DNA from 3 places in the Ferrimonas sp. SCSIO 43195 genome. Region 1 is predicted to be linked to each of the others. Evidence: predicted binding sites of a transcription regulator. Region 1 holds the regulator's gene; each other region holds the start of a gene.
What was found. The regulator MetJ, encoded in region 1, represses methionine synthesis genes. The targets are predictions, from matches to a motif close to TAGACGTCTAGACGTCTA.

Region 1 (6,081 bases):
GCGCCTTAAAATTGTCAATAACGACGTATGGTGTCCGGCTTTGGATCGGATAGCGATACGGCCTTAACTGAGGTTTTCCCAATGAAACAAGGTATTCACCCAGAGTACGCTGAAATCAATGCTACTTGCTCTTGCGGTAACGTAATCAAGACTCGTTCTACCGTAGGTAAAGATCTGCACCTGGACGTATGTTCTTCTTGTCACCCATTCTACACCGGTAAGCAGAAAGTTCTGGACACCGGCGGCCGTGTGGACAAGTTCAAGAAACGTTTCGGCGCGCTGTCTTCCAAGTAAGCCGACCCGTTTTAGGAAAAGGGCACCCATTGGGTGCCCTTTTTCGTTGAGGTCTGAAATAAATTCGACCCAAACAGACTATTTAAATTGGTCAGTCTTTTTTACCATTCAAATAGCCAAAACTCGCCTTTAAACTGACATTTTTCCCTATATTACTGTCAGTGCTGAATTAGTTTATTTTTTCATTTAGTCACTTTTACTGAACGATGCATGAGTATTTTGTTACTTTTGCCTTGTTGGCAATGAAACTGGTCGGAATTGCCTGTTATATCAAGCGCTAATGACAACATCGGTTGCAAATTCAGGCCAGAGGAGTAAGGTTTCATGCGACTGTACCCCTCCCTTAAAATAAATGTAGTGACTGGAATTAAGAGAATGGCAGACCTCCGCGAACAAGCGCTCGAATATCACGCCCAACCCGTTGCCGGCAAAATCAGTATTGCCCTGACAAAGCCAGCGGAAACACAACACGATCTGGCTTTGGCATACAGCCCGGGTGTTGCTGAACCGGTTCGTGAAATCGCCTCCAACCCTGCAGATGCTTATAAATACACCAACAAAGGCAATCTGGTTGCGGTGATCACCAACGGCACCGCGATTCTGGGTCTGGGCAACCTGGGCCCTCTGGCCTCGAAACCGGTAATGGAAGGCAAGTCTCTGCTGTTTAAGCGTTTCGCCAATATCGATTCCATCGACATTGAGGTGAAGCACCGCACTCAGGAAGAGTTTATCGATACCGTCGCCAACATTGCCGACACCTTCGGCGGCATCAACCTGGAAGACATCAAGGCACCGGAGTGTTTTGAAATCGAGAAGCAGCTGGTTGAGCGCTGCCAGGTACCGGTGTTCCACGATGACCAGCACGGCACCGCCATTGTGACCGCGGCGGGCATGCTCAACGCGTTGGAGATTCAGGGCAAGAAGCTGGAAGAATCCACCATCATCTGCCTGGGCGCCGGTGCGGCGGCCATTGCCTGCATGGAGTTGCTGATTAAGTGCGGCGCCGTGCGCGAAAAAATCTACATGTTGGATCGCAAAGGGGTGATTCACACCCGTCGCGATGACCTCAACGAGTATAAGAAGCTGTTTGCCAACAACACCGATAAGCGCACCCTGACAGATGTGATTCAGGATGCCGACGTGTTTGTGGGGGTGTCTGGCCCGGATCTGCTGACCGAAGAGCAGGTTAAGTTGATGGGCGACAAGCCGGTGCTGTTTGCCTGCTCCAACCCGGATCCGGAGATTCGTCCCGAGCTGGCCAAGGCCGCACGCCCGGATGTGATCATGGGAACCGGTCGCAGCGACTACCCGAACCAGGTCAACAACGTGCTGTGCTTCCCGTTCATCTTCCGTGGTGCCCTGGACGTTCGTGCCCGGGCCATCAACGACGAGATGAAGGTGGCGGCGGTGGAAGCGATTCGTGAACTGGCCAAGGAGCCGGTACCGCAGTCGGTACTGGATGCCTACCAGGTCAGCAGCCTTAGCTTTGGTGCCGAATACGTGCTGCCCAAGCCGATGGATCCACGCCTGCTGCCTCGAGTGGCCAAGGCGGTGGCCCAGGCGGCCATTGAGTCCGGTGTGGCGGAGATCGAGACCCTGCCGGACCACTACATGATCGATTAACGCCGACCGGCGACAATTGAGGCAGCGCAGGGCGCTGCCTTTTTTTTTGAGTAACACCCCACCTTGTCACTGGCGGTGAATTGGTCGGCAGGCCTCAGTGCGACAGCATCGGCGGCAGAATTCGCTGTGCATGGCTATTCAGTGCGGATGCAAAGTCTGTCGTTATTAATAATAAGTTACTGATTTACATGTTTAAATTGTTTAATTGATTGCACTCGCTCATGATATCTTATCGGATTAACCCCGATGGTATTTGGAGAGATGATGAAAAGAACAATCGGTTCCGGGTTGGTGTTGCTGGCCATGTTGGGCTCCAGCGCCGCTATGGCGGCAGTGGATCAGACCGGCTTCTATGTGGGCGGTTTTGTCAGCAGCACCACCCTGGAAGTGGAAGATTTTGATAAGTCGGAAGCGGGCTTTGGTGCCTACGGCGGCTACAACTTCAACGAGTGGTTCGGATTGGAATCGACGCTGTTCGTGACCAGCGACTACAAGCTGGAAGATGAAGACGAAGCCTATGCCGCGGCGTTCACCATTGCGCCGAAGTTTACCGCTGTTATCAATGACACCTTCTCGGTCTACGGCAAACTGGGCCTGGCCAGCATGCTGGTGAGTGTCGATACCCGCCTTGGCGATCAGGATTTCTACGGTGTCGGCTTTATGTGGGGCCTGGGGGTGAACGCGGCCCTGACCGACAACCTCAACCTGCGTCTGGGTTATGAGTCTATGAGCGGCGATCTGGAGCACGAAGACTTCAGTCGTATTGAGATCGATACTGATCTGTCCCAGATCAACCTGGGCCTGCACTACCAGTTCTAAACAGTCTGCAATCAAAAGGGGGCCATCAGGCCCCCTTTTTTGTATTCAGCTCAGCAAGGCTGGCGGGCAGCGAAAACGGCCCCAGTGGCGGCCGCATTGCTGTGATGCCAGACAGCAATCAGTCCAGATCTTCCCAGGTGATGCCCAGTGCTTCCATCTGCTCTTTGGCGGCAGCGGGAATGGTGTCGGGGCGATCCTTTCTCAGATCCTCATCGACCGGCAGCGGTTGACCGGTGAAGGCGTGCAGAAACGCCTCGCACAGCAGCTCGCTGTTGGTGGCGTGACGCAGGTTTCCGACCTGGCGTCGGGTACGCTCGTCGGTCAGCAATTTCAACACACCCAAGGGGATGGACACGGTGATTTTCTTCACCTGTTCACTCTTTTTCCCGTGCTCTGCGTACGGGCTGATGTATTCACCACTCCACTCTGTGCTCATTCTTAGCTGCCTTAAACGTAAGTTAACGGGGCAAATTTTAACGACTCCGGCGGTGGAGTCAACTTGTCGACATCTTAACCTATAAACGTTTAGACGTCTAAACGCCTTGACGCCCAAATTTAGATTGGTTACTTTGGACGTCCAGACATCTTGCGATCACAGAATAATCAGGAGCCACGGATGAGTACCCCAAAGCCAGCCACCATTGCCGCCCGTGAGGGCATCGACAGCGATCTGACTCATGGCGCCGTGGTGCCACCCATCTACCTGTCCAGCAACTACACCTTTGCGGACTTCAACCAGCCCCGCCAGTACGACTACACCCGCTCCGGCAACCCGACCCGGGACACCCTGGCGTCGGCGATTGCCCAGCTGGAGCAAGGTCACGATGCGGTGATCACCGCCACCGGCATGGCGGCAGTGACCCTGGCGGTCAGCCTGCTGAAGCCCGGCGAGCGCCTGGTGGTGCCCCACGACTGTTATGGCGGCAGCTACCGTCTGTTTACTAACCTGGCGGCCAAAGGTGCCTTCGAGTTGTCGGTGGTCGATCAAGGCGACGAAGCCGCCCTAGCGCAGGCATTGGCGTTGAATCCGAAAATGGTGTGGCTGGAAACTCCAAGCAACCCGCTGCTGCGGGTGGTGGATGTGGAGACCGTGTCTCGGCAGGCCAAGGCCGTCGGTGCCCTGGTGGTGGCCGACAACACCTTCCTGTCGCCGGTGCTGCAGCAGCCGTTGACTCTGGGGGCCGACATTGTCATTCACTCCACCACCAAGTACATCAACGGCCACTCCGATGTGGTGGGCGGCGCGGTGGTGGCCAAAGACCCGGAGTTGGCAGAGTCACTGGCCTGGTGGGGCAACTGCCTGGGGATCACCGGTGCGCCGTTCGACAGTTTCCTGACCCTGCGTGGCCTTCGAACCCTGCCATTGCGGATGAAGCAGCACCAGGCCAACGCCGAAGCGGTGGTGGCGCTGTTGCAGGCGCACCCGGCGGTGGCCCGAGTGCACTATCCCGGACTGGAAAGCCACCCCGGTCATGAGTTGGCCCGGCGTCAGCAATCCGGCTTCGGCGCCATGCTCAGTTTTGAGCTTAAGGGGGGCGAAACCGAAGTGCGCGCCTTCCTCAGTCGCTTGCAACTGTTCTCGCTGGCGGAAAGCCTGGGCGGGGTCGAGAGCCTGGTGGCACACCCTGCCACCATGACCCATGCGGCCATGGATCCCGAGGCCCGTGTGGCTGCCGGCATCGAGGAGACTCTGATTCGTTTGTCGGTCGGCATTGAAGACAGCGAGGATTTGGTGGCGGATCTGAGTCAGGCACTGGGATAAGGAGCAGCAGAGTGAGCGGTAAGCAGCTTCATAAATTCGGGGGATCCAGCCTGGCCGATGCCGAGTGCTATCGGCGAGTGGCCCACGTCATTCAAACCCAGGGCCAGTGTGGCGATCTGGTGGTGGTGTCGGCGGCGGGTAAGACCACTAACGCGCTGTTGAAACTGGTGGCTCTGGCCAGCAGCGATCTGGCCTGGCAGCCGGAGCTGGAGGCGGTGATCGGCTTCCAGCAGCAACTGGTGCAGGCCCTGCTCGGTGAGCAGGGCGCCGGCCTGGCAGCGGCCTTGGACGCGGATCAGCGGCAGTTGCAGCAGTTGCTGCAAAGTCAGGGCGTCGACGGTGCCGAGGTTCAGGCTTTTGGTGAGTTGTGGTCAGCGCGGTTGCTGGCGGCGTTGTTGTGTCAGCAGGGGGCACCCGCCACGGCACTGGATGCCCGTGATTTCCTGATTCTGCACGCCGGGGTACAGCCACAGCCGGATTGGGCGGGGTCGGCACAGCGGTTGCACCGCTGTCTGGCCGAGCGCCCCAATCAGCGGCTGGTGATCACCGGCTATTACGGCAGTGATGGCGGCGGCCGCACCCGGTTGTTGGGGCGCAACGGTTCCGATTACAGCGCCACTTTGATTGCCGCGCTGGCGGAGGTGGCCGAGGTGACCATCTGGACCGATGTCGCCGGCATCTATAATGCCGACCCCAACGTGCTGACCGACGCCCGCTTGCAATCCAGCCTCAGTCTCGACGAGGCCGATCAACTGGCCAAGCTGGGGTCGCCAGTGTTGCACTGTCGAAGCTTGCAGCCGCTGCGGCAGGTGAACCTGACCCTCAATGTTCGGTCCAGTTTTACCCCGGACGCCGACTATACCCGCATCCTGCCGTCGGGCAGCGAGCAAACCGAGCCGGTGGTCACCAGCCTGAACCAGGTGGCGCTGCATCAGTGGCAGGGAGAGGCCACGGACTTTGGCCGTTTGCTGGGGTGGTTGGCTCAACAGGGGATTACGCCTCTGGCCAGTTACCCGCAGTCGTTGTCGTTGGCGCTGACGTCGGAGCAATCCCGCAGCCTGGGCGAAGCCCTGCTTACTCAGGCGGCCTCACTGGGGTTGAGTCAGCCGAGCAGGGATGACAGTTATGGCCTGGTGGGGGTCGTGAGCCAACATCCGGCGCGGTTGGCGGGGGCGTTTTCCCGCCTGTTGGGGCGACGCGCATTGCCGTGTTTCCGCCATCCTCAGGCGCTGGTCAGCCTGGTGCCACAATCACAAGTCAACGCCTTGGTGGCCTCGGTGCACCGCCGCTGTGCCGGGCCACGTAAGCGCATCGGTATCGTGCTGGCCGGTAAAGGCAATATCGGCAGCGCCTGGCTGGATCTGTTTGCCCGCCAGCAGTTGGGCCTGAATGACGAACTGGAAGCGGAATTGAGGCTGGTGGGGATCGTCGGTTCCGAACACTACCTGATTGACGAGAATGGCCTGTGTCCACGGCAATGGCAGCAGGCGTATGACCAGCATGCCCGGCCGTTCAACAAGCTGGAGTGGTTGTCGCAGGCCGCCGACCTGAATCTGGATGAGGTGGTGCTGTTGGACATTACC
Region 2 (6,081 bases), 690 kb from region 1:
TCGATGTTGTTGGTGATCTGGGTGGTGGCTTGCTGAGTGCGATTGGACAACGCCCGCACCTCATCGGCCACCACCGCAAACCCCCGTCCCTGCTCACCCGCCCGGGCCGCTTCAATGGCCGCATTCAGGGCCAGCAGGTTGGTTTGCTCGGCAATGCCATCGATCTCATTCATGGCGATGGCCACCTTCTCCGCTTCACCGTGCAACACTGAGGCATGGGTTGCCGCCGCTTCCACCTCCCGGGCCAGATCGACGATCTTGTCACGGCTGTCGAGCATACCGGTCCGAGCCGCCCGACAATACTGCCGCGACTGCTCGGTGCTGGCCGCCGACTCCTCGGCACAGGAAGCGATCTCGGTGACCGAGACGTTCATCTGCTCCACCGCAGTGGCAATCTGATCCAGGCGGGTATTTTCCTGCTGAACCCCACCTTTGGCCTGTTCACTCATGGCCACCAGAGTATTGGACATGGCATCCAGTTGCCCGGCGGCATCACGGGTCCGCCCCAGCACGCCGGTCATTCTGGCTTGGGAAAGCTGTAACTGAAAATCGAGAATGCTGCTGCTGCCGTGGCCGGAAAACAGATAACGACTGACGCTGTCGTACTCCTGTTTCAGTGCTTCCAACTGCGCCGGCACTCGAAACGCCTCATCAAAGAACAACGCCAGCATCGACGCCACCATCAGCAGGCCACACAGTACCACCCAGGGCTGGAACAGCCAGGCGACCCCGACAAATCCCAGAGTCAGAATGACACCGCTGAGCCAGCGTTTCTGAGCCAGAGTCAGATGGCGGGACAGGGATTTTCCCGCCGACAGGCGCCGATACAATGCCGTGGCCCGATGCTTGAGATTGGCGCTGGTCGCCCGCCGCACCGATTGGTACCCCACCACCTGACCATGCTCAAAGATCGGCGTTACAAAGGCATCCACCCAGTAGTAACGGCCATCTTTGGTGCGGTTTTTCACGATGCCCCGCCAAGGCTGTTGGGCTTTCAGTTTCTGCCACAATTCGTCGAAGGCCTGCGGTGGCATGTCCGGATGGCGGACCAGATTATGATTGTGGCCGATGAGCTCCTGCTCACTGAAACCGCTGATGTCGATAAACGCCGGATTTGCGTAGGTGATGACACCACGCAAATCGGTAGTGGAGACCAACTCCTGTCCCTGAGGAACCACGACTTCTTCGTTGACGACGGAACGCTCTCGTCTCATGTGACCTACATCCTGTAGTTAATTATCCAATGTCTACTCGGGTCACATTTTACCTATTGCCAAGGGATAGCGCCATCTGTTAGGGGCGGAAATCTTTTTCCGCCCCTAGTTTAAAAAACCATATTTATCAGTGGTTTTATTCGGTTTTTTGATGAAGTGAATTCAGATCGTAGGGGGTTTGCTGATAGACACAATAGTTAAGCCAGTTGCTGATCAACAAGGCGCCATGGGCATGCCAACGGGCGTGGGGCGGCTGGGTTGGATCATCCTTGGGGTAGTAGTTTTTCGGCACCTGAGGACTGCCACCGGCGGCTCTGTCGCGTCGATACTCATCCTGCAATGTGGTGCGGGTGTACTCGGGATGACCGGTGACAAACAGGTTGCGGTTGTCCTCACTGACAACCAGGTAGGCCCCGGCCTCATCGGATTCTGCCAACACCTGCAACTGGTCGTGGGCCTTAAGCCGGTCCAGGCTGACCTGGGCGTAACGGGAGTGCGGTACCCAGAATTCGTCGTCGAACCCCCTCAGCAACGGCACATGGCTGTGCACCCGGCGATGACGAAAGACCCCGGAGATCTTATCGTCCCGCAGGTACCGTTTAATGCCATACAAGTGATACAGAGCCGCATGAGCCGCCCAGCACAAAAACAACACCGAGGTCGCCCGCTGTTGCGACCACTGAATGATTTCACAGATCTCATTCCAATAACTGACCTGCTCGAACTCGATGTTGCCCAGCGGCGCCCCGGTGATGATCAGGCCATCGTAGTTGTTGTCCCGCACCTCATCGAAATCACGATAAAAATCGTCCATGTGGTCAATGGAGGTGTGCTTGGAAGGCTTGCGGTGAATCCGCAGCAACTCGACATCCACCTGTAACGGCGAGTTACCCAACAACCGCAACAACTGAGTTTCCGTTTCAATTTTATTGGGCATCAGGTTGAGGATCAGTAGCTTAAGAGGCCGAATGTCCTGTGATTCGGCCCGCTCATCGGACATGACAAAGATGTTCTCGCTGCGCAAAATTTCCGATGCGGGCAAACGACTGGGTATTCTGACTGGCATGGCACCTCTCCTCACTTGATACCCTGTTATACCAAGACATCTAGACGGCTACAACTCCAGACAGCCAAAAAATCGACATCCTGCCATTGACGACCCGGGTTAGCCGCAGAAGCCAGGCGCAATAACTGCTATCATTCCGCTACTTAGAATGAAATGAAGGTCGATATGAGCCAACTCTCCGCCATTATCGTCGGCGCCAATGCCGGCCTCAGTCAGATGCTGGCCCACAAGCTGGCCAGTGAAGGGGTTCGCCTGGGTCTGCTGGCCGCCGATCTCGATGCCCTGGCCCCGACCCTGGACAAGCTGCCGGACAACACGTTAGCCAGAGAGATTAACATCTTCGACGCCGACGCCAGCCGCGCGGCGCTGCAGAGCCTGTGGCAGCAGTTTGACGGGGTTCAGCTGGTGATCATCAACACCGCCGCCTCCCACCAGGAGCTGGATCTGCCCTGGGCCGCCGATCGACAGGTACTGGAGGTCAACGTCACCGGTTTCACCGCCCTGGCCAACGCCGCCTTTGCCGAATTTCGCGAGCAGAAATACGGCCAACTGGCCGCCATTACCTCCATCGCCGGCGAGCGCGGCGGCGCCAGCAGTGCCTTCCACGCCAGTAAGGCGTTTCAACAAAACTACCTGCAGGGACTGAGACTGCATGCCCAGCGACTGAAACTGCCGATCACCATCAGCGACCTGCGGCTGGGGTTCATGGAAAAGATGCAGGCTCGGGGCAGCAAGGCCTGGGGCTCAAACCTCAACACCATGGCCACCCAGATCCTCAAAGATCTGAAACGAGCCCGCCACACCAGCTACGTCACTCGCCGCTGGCGACTGATCGCCTGGCTGGGTCGTTGGTTGCCTGAGTTCATCTACAACAAGCGCAAATACAAGTAATCTCAGGGCCAAAAAAAAACGCCGGCATACGCCGGCGTTGTTCATTGCTCGAATGGCAATCAGAACTTGTAACCCACAGACACCATGTACACCCAGGGATCGATGTCGGTTTTGATCTTCACATCATCCCCGGCCAGCTTGAATTCCACGTCGGTCTGAATGTCGATGTACCAGATGGAGGCATTCACCAGCCAGTTGCTGTTGATTTCATAATCGATGCCCACCTGACCCGCCAGGCCCCAGGAATCCGATGCTTCCAAATCGGTCAGGGCGCCGCCCAGATCGTTGGTAAACTCCTCATCCCAGAAATAGGTGTAGTTGATACCTGCACCCACATAAGGACGCAAGTTGCCACTGCCGAAGTAGTACTGGGCCATGACCGTCGGCGGCAGATGGGTGACTTCGGCAATTTTGCCGACCTTTTCCAGACCCACATCGTGCTTAAACGGGCTGGCTGCCAGCACCTCAATGGCCCAGGCGTCGGTCAGCATGTAGGTAAAGTTCAGACCCAGTTGGTTGTCTTCATCCACAGTAAAGGAACCTTGACCGGCCACATCCGGGGAGGATTCATCGGGATTCACCTGAGCCCAACCGGCGCGGACAATAAAATCACCGGCTTCGCGGGCGGCAAAGGCTGGGGCAGACAGGGAAGCCAGAACCAGGGCGGCTACGAGGGTTTGTTTCATCATTATTCTCACTCCATGAAAACTCGGAAACCAAATTCATGCGGTTTCCCAACAAGTTGCGAAGGAATGTAACAACTAAGAGGTATTGATTTTTTGATCTAAAACAGGCTTTGATTTGCTAATTGCGCCCTAGCAGCTTTTTTTGATCGTGAAAAGTGACCAGGCTCACTTTCGAACAACAAAAAAGGCACCGAAAGGTGCCTTGGCGCAAAATTTGCGAGTCTCAAGAATCCGCCTCGAACCGCGATCAGCGCAGCACCTCCATGGTCACCGTAGCCACCTCTTCGCCATTGGTGATCACCGGGTAGCGCTGATAGGTCTGCAGTACCAACTTGTCTTTAATTTTTAACATCGCCACCACCACGTAGTCGGCATCATCATCGATGCTCTCCTTAGGCAGCTGAAATTTGAACAACGCCGGCAGCTTGGCGACACTGAAACGTTTTTGCGCCAGGATACTCCCCGGTACCTTGGCATCAATAATGGCCACGGTAATCACCGCCTCCTGAGGCAGGGTGGTCACCCCGTTGGCACCGGCCAGGCCTGCCACACTCACCATATCCTGATGCTCAAGCTCAGGTCCGCTCACGGTAACGCAGCCGGTCAACACCAACAGTAACACCGCAGTCAGCAAGGATTTATACATAGAAAAAGCTCCAGTTATCTGGAGCCTTTATACCAAATCTGCGCTGCGGCGAACAGTCGCCGCAGCGCTCAGCCCCTCTAGCCGGGCTGTTGAACACCGGTCACAGGCTGACGGGCGGCGAAGTAAGCCAGGGTGTCAGCCACCACCTCTTTACGCAGCAACAGCAGCGCAATCAGGTTCGGTACCGCCATCAAACCATTCACCACATCCGCCAGCAGCCAGATCATGTCCAGTTGCAGCAGGCCACCCACGGCCACCAGCGCCACAAAGCACCAGCGGTAAGGCAAGCGGGCGCGTTCGCCCCACAGAAACAGCACGGCCCGCTCGCCGTAGTAGTTCCAGCCCAGGATGGTGGTAAAAGCGAAAAACAACAGCGCCAGGGTAATCACCTGCTGGCCCACTGTCGCCGACAGGCCGGAGGTAAAGGCCGACGACGTCATGGCCGCTCCGGCCAGCTCCCCCTGCCAGGCGCCGGTCACGATCAGCGTCAGGCCGGTAAGGGTGCAGATGACAATGGTATCGAAAAACGTTCCCGTCATGGACACCAGGCCCTGCTCTACCGGAGAGTTGGTACGGGCCGCTGCCGCTGCCATCGGCGCGCTGCCGAGGCCGGATTCATTGGAAAACACCCCGCGGGCAATACCGAACTGAATCGCCATCATCACCGTGGCACCAGCGAAGCCGCCGCCGGCCGCCTGAGGGGTAAAGGCCGCTTCCACCACCAATGCCGCCGCCGCCGGCACCGCCGCCCAGTTCAGTCCCAGCAGCATCACGCAGGCGATCACGTAAAACACCGCCATGGAAGGCACCAGCGCAGTAGCCACCTTGGCAATGCGCTTAACGCCGCCAAGGGTTACCAGGGCCACCAGGATCGCCAGCGCCGCCATGGAGAACCAGTCGGGAATGCTAAAGGCGATGCGGGCGCCGTCGACGATGGCATTGACCTGCGGAAAGGTACCGATGCCGAAAAACGCCACTCCAAGGGTAAAGAAGGCAAACAGCTTCGCCAACCAGGCTTTGCCGGTACCGTGGAGGATGTAATACATGGGTCCGCCCACCTGCTGTCCGCGCTCATCCTGACGACGGTACTTCACCGCCAGCATGCATTCGGCGTACTTGGTGGCCATGCCGGCAAACCCGGCCATCCACATCCAGAACAGGGCGCCCGGGCCCCCAAGCTTGATGGCGGTGGCCACGCCGACGATGTTACCGGTGCCGATGGTGGCCGCCAGGGCGGTGCACAGGGCCGAGAAACTGCTGATGTCGCCCTGGGCCTGATTCGGCCTCAGCATCAGTGAGATCGCCAGTGGCAGTTTTCGCACCTGCATCAGGCGTAACTGGTAGGTAAAGTAGCAGCCGGTGCCCACCAGCAGGATCAGCAACGGCGGTCCCCATACCCAACTGCTTAGGGTGGACAGTGCGTGTTCGATTGTGTTCATTGATTGTCTTCCTCAGTGTGACATCTTAACTACACAGAGGAGAACCATGCCGGACAGACAGATCCGAGGATCCGTCCTTTTGAAAGGAAAAAAATTGAGCAATGTCACCCTGTCCTTTTGCCTGAGCGTTTGACTCGCC
Region 3 (6,081 bases), 870 kb from region 1:
AGCAGCGGAGTCACCCCCAGCTCGCGGGCTTCCTCCAACACCAGCTTCAGCTCCGACATCTTCTCGATCACCAGGAACACCTGGTAACCCAGCTGCTGTCCGCGCAAGGCCAGGCGCACGTATTCGCGGTCCTTGTAACCGTTACAGACGATCACCTGGGCGCTGTCCTGGGCCATCGCCAGCACCGCCAGCAACTCCGGTTTGGAACCGGCTTCCAGCCCCAGAGACTGGCCACCACCGGCCAGCAGCCCCTGCACCACGGTGCGCTGCTGATTCACCTTGATCGGGTACACCGCCAGATAATGGCCCTGATAGCCATAATCGTCGATGGCGGTGGTAAAGGCACTGCACAACCCCTGCACCTGGGAGTGCAGAATCTGCGGAAAACGCACCAGCATCGGCAACTGAGCGCCACGCTCCGTCGCCAGCTGCTCCGCCAATCGGGTCAGCGCTACCTTACACTCAGGTTCGGCGGGGTTGGGGCGTACCTCAACCTGTCCGTCGTCGTTTATCTGAAAATAACCACGTCCCCAATAGGGCACATTATAAAGATGCTGCGCATCTTGGACGCTCCAGCTCACGGGCGCTCTCCAACTAACTGACTTTAGCCAGACGGTCGACCAGGTATTGTGGCAGTGCAAAGCTGCCCACATGAATGGCCGGGTTGTAGTAACGGGTGTCGAGCTTCGCCGCCGCAAATCGCTGGCTTAGAAGCTCCACATCCACCTGCCGGGCCGCGGCATTGTCGCTGGCCCAGGCAAAACTCATGGCGCCACCGATGTAGGTGGGCACCGCCGCCACGTAGAAGTGACGATCCGCAAAATAGGGCGCCAGGCGCTGGTAGGTGGTCTCGGCTTCGCCCTGTTGCATAAAGGGCACGCCGTTCTGAGCCACAAAAATGCCGCCTTCGGTCAGGCACTGCTTACAGCCTTTATAGAAATCGGACTCAAACAATGCTTCGCCGGGACCGATGGGATCGGTGCAGTCGGAGATGATCACGTCGAACTGTTCCTGGCAGCCCAGCACGAACGCCTTGCCGTCATCGATAACGATCTCCACCCGAGGATCGTCAAACGCACCCTGGCTGTGGTTAGGCAGGTGCTGCTTGCACATCTCGATTACCGTATGGTCGATCTCCACCTGCACCACTCGCTCCACCGCCTGGTGTTTGATCACCTCGCGCAACATGCCGCCATCGCCGCCGCCGATGATCAGCACCTTCTTGGCACTGCCATGGGCCAGAATCGGCACATGGGTCAGCATCTCGTGATAGATAAACTCATCGGCTTCGGTGGTCTGAATGATGCCGTCCAGCGCCATCACCCGACCAAAGCGTTCATTATCAAAGATGATCAACTCTTGGTGCTCAGTCGGCGCACGGAACAACACCGTGTCCATAGCAAACTGTTGGCCATACCCCGGGTACAGGGTCTCTAGGTATTGGGTGTCACTCATGACGCTCTCTCCGAACCAGATAACATCCATGCTCCCACGCCGGGGCACAGAGACAAAGACAGTGTAGATACAACAGAGGTGACGGGTCGCGAGCGGGCCGGAACAGGCCCTGAAACAGGGGAGATGATCATAGATGTATTCCTATCCTACGGGATGCCGCTTCAACGCCAATCAGGGTTGAGCGGCTTACGCCACGAGAACCATAAAACCTCAGTCAGTTAATCGTAAGTATTGGGGCTGTTGCCACTGAGCGCTTTATACTCCCATTTTTCCATTTGCACCATACCCCGCCCGGCAATTTTTCCGGCCCTCATCGAGCCCCATCGAACCGGGCCACAACCCCGGCCAATTCGGCACAACTGGCAAGTTAAACTGACAAGCCCACCAAGATTCGGCAAAAAATATGCTGTACTTCACTGGATTTTGAAATCCAAACACATAAAATAGCCGTCTAGATGTAGATGCGTCTAATGTTGCGAGCTTGAAACCAAGGCGTCGCAGCGTCACTTTCCAGCATCTGCCCCCTGTTTCTAATTTGAGAGTTGATTGCCATGGCACGTCACCTATTTACCTCAGAGTCTGTCTCTGAAGGCCATCCGGATAAAATCGCGGACCAGATCTCTGATGCCGTATTGGATGCCATCCTGGCTCAGGACGCCAAAGCGCGCGTCGCCTGCGAAACCTATGTTAAAACCGGCATGGTCATGGTGGGTGGCGAGATCACCACGTCTGCCTGGGTTGATATCGAAGAAGTGACCCGTCAGACCATCCGTGACATCGGCTACACCCACTCCGACATGGGTTTCGACGCCAACTCCTGTGCGGTGCTGTCTGCCATCGGTAAACAGTCGCCAGACATCAACCAAGGTGTTGATAAAGCTGACCCACGTGAGCAGGGTGCCGGTGACCAGGGCCTGATGTTCGGCTACGCCAGCAACGAAACTGACGTACTGATGCCAGCGCCTATCACCTACTCTCACCGTCTGGTGAAGCGCCAAGCCGAAGTTCGCAAGAACGGCACTCTGCCTTGGTTGCGTCCTGACGCCAAGTCTCAGGTGACCTTCGCCTACAACGCCGACGGTACCGTAGCTGGCATCGATGCCGTAGTACTGTCTACTCAGCACTGCGACAGCGTTTCCACTGCCGATCTGCGTGACGGAGTGATGGACACCATCATCAAGCCCGTTCTGCCTACCGAGTGGATCACCAAAGACACCAAGTTCCACATCAACCCAACCGGCCGTTTCGTTATCGGTGGTCCCATGGGTGACTGTGGCCTGACTGGCCGTAAGATCATCGTCGATACCTACGGCGGCATGGCGCGTCACGGTGGCGGTGCCTTCTCCGGTAAAGATCCATCCAAGGTAGACCGTAGCGCAGCCTACGCCACTCGCTATGTGGCCAAGAACATCGTTGCCGCTGGCCTGGCCGACCGCTGCGAAATTCAGGTGTCCTACGCCATCGGTGTGGCAGAGCCCACCTCCATCAGCATCGAAACCTTCGGCACTGGCAAGCTGCCAGAAGAGAAGCTGATCGAGCTGGTTCGTCGCCACTTCGACCTGCGCCCATACGGCCTGATCGAGATGCTGAAGCTGGAGCGTCCTATCTACGCGCCGACCGCAGCCTACGGTCACTTCGGCCGTGTCGAGTTCCCTTGGGAGCAAACCGACAAAGCGGAAGCCCTGCGCGCCGACGCCGGCCTGTAATCCGCCCCGACAAACAGCAAGCCCCGGCCACGGCCGGGGCTTTTTCGTTTTCAGGGCAAACTAGGATACCCTTACTGCTCAGTTCTCACCCCGACACGGAGTCCCCAATGCGCCTGCTCACCACCCTGCTGACCCTCTGCACCAGCCTGCCCTTGTCTGCCCTGCCCCTGGATGTAGAGGAGCAACGAGTGGCCGATGTGGCCCAACAGCTGCCGCAGCTATTAACGCCACTGGCGACCAGCTTGGATACCGGCGTGGTACAACACCGCAGCAGCCGCAACGAAGCCAGCCTGAGCCAGGCGGCAGCCGACTCCGGCCAGAGGTTATGGCGACAGGCGGTAACACTGGTGCAGTCCGGCCACATGGATGACCGGCCCCTGTACTGGAGCCGGTTGCAACTGCGCAGGGACCTCAAGCAGCAAGCGCCGGCCTTTCGCGCCAGCGACGCCCAAACGCAGGCGGCAATCGACGGCTTTGAGCGCAGCTCCCGAGGCTTCGGCGACATCCACTTCGACGACGACGCCGAGGTGAAAATCCTGGTGACCGGCTTCGATCCCTTTTTCCTCGACCGCCACCTGAATCAGTCCAACCCCTCCGGCCTGGCAGCGCTGGCGCTGGATGGCCGCACCCTGACGCTCAACGGCCGTAAGGCACAGATTCAGACGGCGATGATTCCGGTACGGTTCGAGGACTTCGACCAGGGCATGATCGAATCGCTGCTGACCCCCTATCTGCGCCACCCGCACGTCGACATGGTGGCCACAGTCTCCATGGGCCGGGACGATTTCGATCTTGAGCGCTTTCCCGGTCGCAACCGCAGTGCCGCCGCACCGGGCAACCGCAATGTGCTCACCGGCGCCACTAAAGAGGCACCGTTGCCGCCACGGCTGTTGGACCAGCCGCTGAACGGACCGGAATTTGTGGAGTTCTCCCTGCCGGTCAGCGCCATGCAAAAAGCCGACGGCCCCTGGGCCATCAACGACAATCGCCACATCGCCACCCTGGAGAAAGGCCAGTGGCAACCGGACTCCCTGGCGCAACTGGATGGCCAAACCTCAGTGTCCGGTTCCGGTGGCGGCTACCTGTCCAATGAGATCAGCTACCGCGCCGTGTTGCTAGCCAATCAACTGGGCAGCCCGACGCGCGTGGGCCACATCCACACCCCGCGCATCGCCCAGTACGACCGGGAAACCGAAACCGCCATCGTCCGCCAAATTGAGGCGATGCTAACCCAGGCCATTGCCGCCCTTTAACCTTGAGACCCCCTGTTCCATGCAATACAACAGCTTAAAAGAGCGAGTCTTCGACGTCATCTTCGGCACCGACACCCCGGCGGGCAAGCGCTTCGACATAGCGCTGCTGCTGACCATCGGCCTGAGCGTGGTGGTGGTGATGCTCGACTCCATCGATGCCCTCAAGGCCCAGTGGGGCCCCTGGTTCCGCTATGCCGAGTGGGGCTTCACCCTGCTGTTCTCCTTCGAGTACCTGCTGCGATTGTGGGCCTCGCCGAAACCCGGCCACTACGCCAAGAGCTTCTACGGCATCATCGATCTGCTGGCGATTCTGCCCAGCTACCTGCAACTGCTGCTGCCTGGCAGTCAGTACCTGCTGGTACTGAGGCTACTGCGGGTGATGCGGGTGTTTCGAATCATCAAGGCGATTCGCTATCTGGCGGAAGCCAACATGCTGTGGCGCTCCATCAAGGCCTCGCTGAGAAAGATCACCGTCTTTTTCACCTTCGTGCTGCTGTTGGCCTGCATCATGGGCTCGATCATGTACGCCCTCGAAGGCCCGGCCAGTGGCTTTACCAGCATCCCCAAAGGGGTGTACTGGGCCATCGTTACCATCACCACCGTCGGCTATGGCGACATCAGCCCGCAAACGCCCCTGGGTCAGTTCATCGCCTCGGTAACCATGATCATCGGTTACTCGGTGATCGCCGTCCCCACCGGCATCTTTACCGCCCAGATCAGCCAGGAGATGAACCTGCACCGGGATCTGCGCCGCTGTGAAAACTGCGACCGCAGCGGCCATGACAACGACGCCCTGTTCTGCAACCACTGCGGCACCCAACTGGAAGAGCAGGTCTGATGGAGGCACTGACCCAGGCAATCGACGCCAAGCTGCAGTGGTGCTATCGCCAGGCCGAAGCCCGCCTTGGCCGCCGCTTCCCCTACCCCGAGGTCGGCTTCACCCTGCGGGGGATGAGCGCCGGGGCCGCTCACCTGGCCGACAACCGGCTGCGCTTTAACCCGGTGCTGCTGCAGGAAAACCCCCAGGCCTTTGTCGACGAAGTGGTGCCCCACGAGGTGGCGCACCTGCTGGTGTGGCAACTGCATGGCCGGGTTCGCCCCCATGGCCCGCAGTGGCAACGGCTGATGGCCGAGGTGTTTGACTGCCCACCCCGAACCCGCCACAGCTTCGACGTCAGTTCGGTAAAGCCGGCCACCTTTGCCTACCGCTGTGGCTGCCAGAGCCACCCACTGACCCTGAGGCGCCACAACAAGGTGCAGCGGGGCCAGGCCAACTACCAGTGTCGCCGCTGCGGCCAGACGTTGACCCCGGCCTGATCGTTGCCCCGTCGTCACCAACGGATTACCATCGCTCACTCCCGCTCGTATAAGAAAAAAAGTAATGAAAAAACTGCTCCTGTTGCTGTTAATCAGCCACACTGCCCTGGCTGCCCCCAGCAGCTTTCGGGCCGCCAAAAAACAACTGGTTACCCTCTATGCCAACCTGCCGGCTCAGACCTTCTATTGCGGCTGCGACTATCAGCAGAACGGCAAGAAACTGATCCCCTCCCTGGCCAGTTGCGGCTATCAGGTGCGTAAACAGGCGCCCCGGGCCCAGCGAATCGAATGGGAGCACGTGATGCCCGCCTGGGCCTTTGGTCACCAGCTGCAGTGCTGGCAGCAAGGCG

Region 2: the regulator MetJ is predicted to act here: its motif matches at 2,314-2,331, upstream of metA (homoserine O-succinyltransferase).
Region 3: the regulator MetJ is predicted to act here: its motif matches at 1,900-1,917, upstream of metK (methionine adenosyltransferase).

Annotation. Positions count from the first base shown of each region.
Region 1 is NZ_CP072679.1:4,428,500-4,434,580, reverse strand. It holds gene rpmE (50S ribosomal protein L31) at 82-294, shown strand; gene J8Z22_RS20485 (malic enzyme-like NAD(P)-binding protein) at 670-1,917, shown strand; gene J8Z22_RS20480 (porin family protein) at 2,179-2,736, shown strand; gene metJ (met regulon transcriptional regulator MetJ) at 2,855-3,172, opposite strand; gene metB (cystathionine gamma-synthase) at 3,353-4,498, shown strand; gene metL (bifunctional aspartate kinase/homoserine dehydrogenase II) at 4,510-6,081, shown strand, end outside.
Region 2 is NZ_CP072679.1:3,736,251-3,742,331, forward strand. It holds gene J8Z22_RS17250 (PAS domain-containing methyl-accepting chemotaxis protein) at 1-1,214, opposite strand, end outside; gene metA (homoserine O-succinyltransferase) at 1,351-2,280, opposite strand; gene J8Z22_RS17260 (SDR family oxidoreductase) at 2,446-3,171, shown strand; gene ompW (outer membrane protein OmpW) at 3,231-3,860, opposite strand; gene J8Z22_RS17270 (YbaY family lipoprotein) at 4,105-4,503, opposite strand; gene J8Z22_RS17275 (sodium:alanine symporter family protein) at 4,581-5,942, opposite strand; glycine riboswitch at 6,042-6,081, opposite strand, start outside.
Region 3 is NZ_CP072679.1:501,496-507,576, reverse strand. It holds gene speA (biosynthetic arginine decarboxylase) at 1-581, opposite strand, end outside; gene speE (polyamine aminopropyltransferase) at 595-1,455, opposite strand; gene metK (methionine adenosyltransferase) at 2,007-3,161, shown strand; gene J8Z22_RS02465 (hypothetical protein) at 3,269-4,414, shown strand; gene J8Z22_RS02460 (ion transporter) at 4,434-5,252, shown strand; gene J8Z22_RS02455 (SprT family zinc-dependent metalloprotease) at 5,252-5,731, shown strand; gene J8Z22_RS02450 (endonuclease) at 5,796-6,081, shown strand, end outside.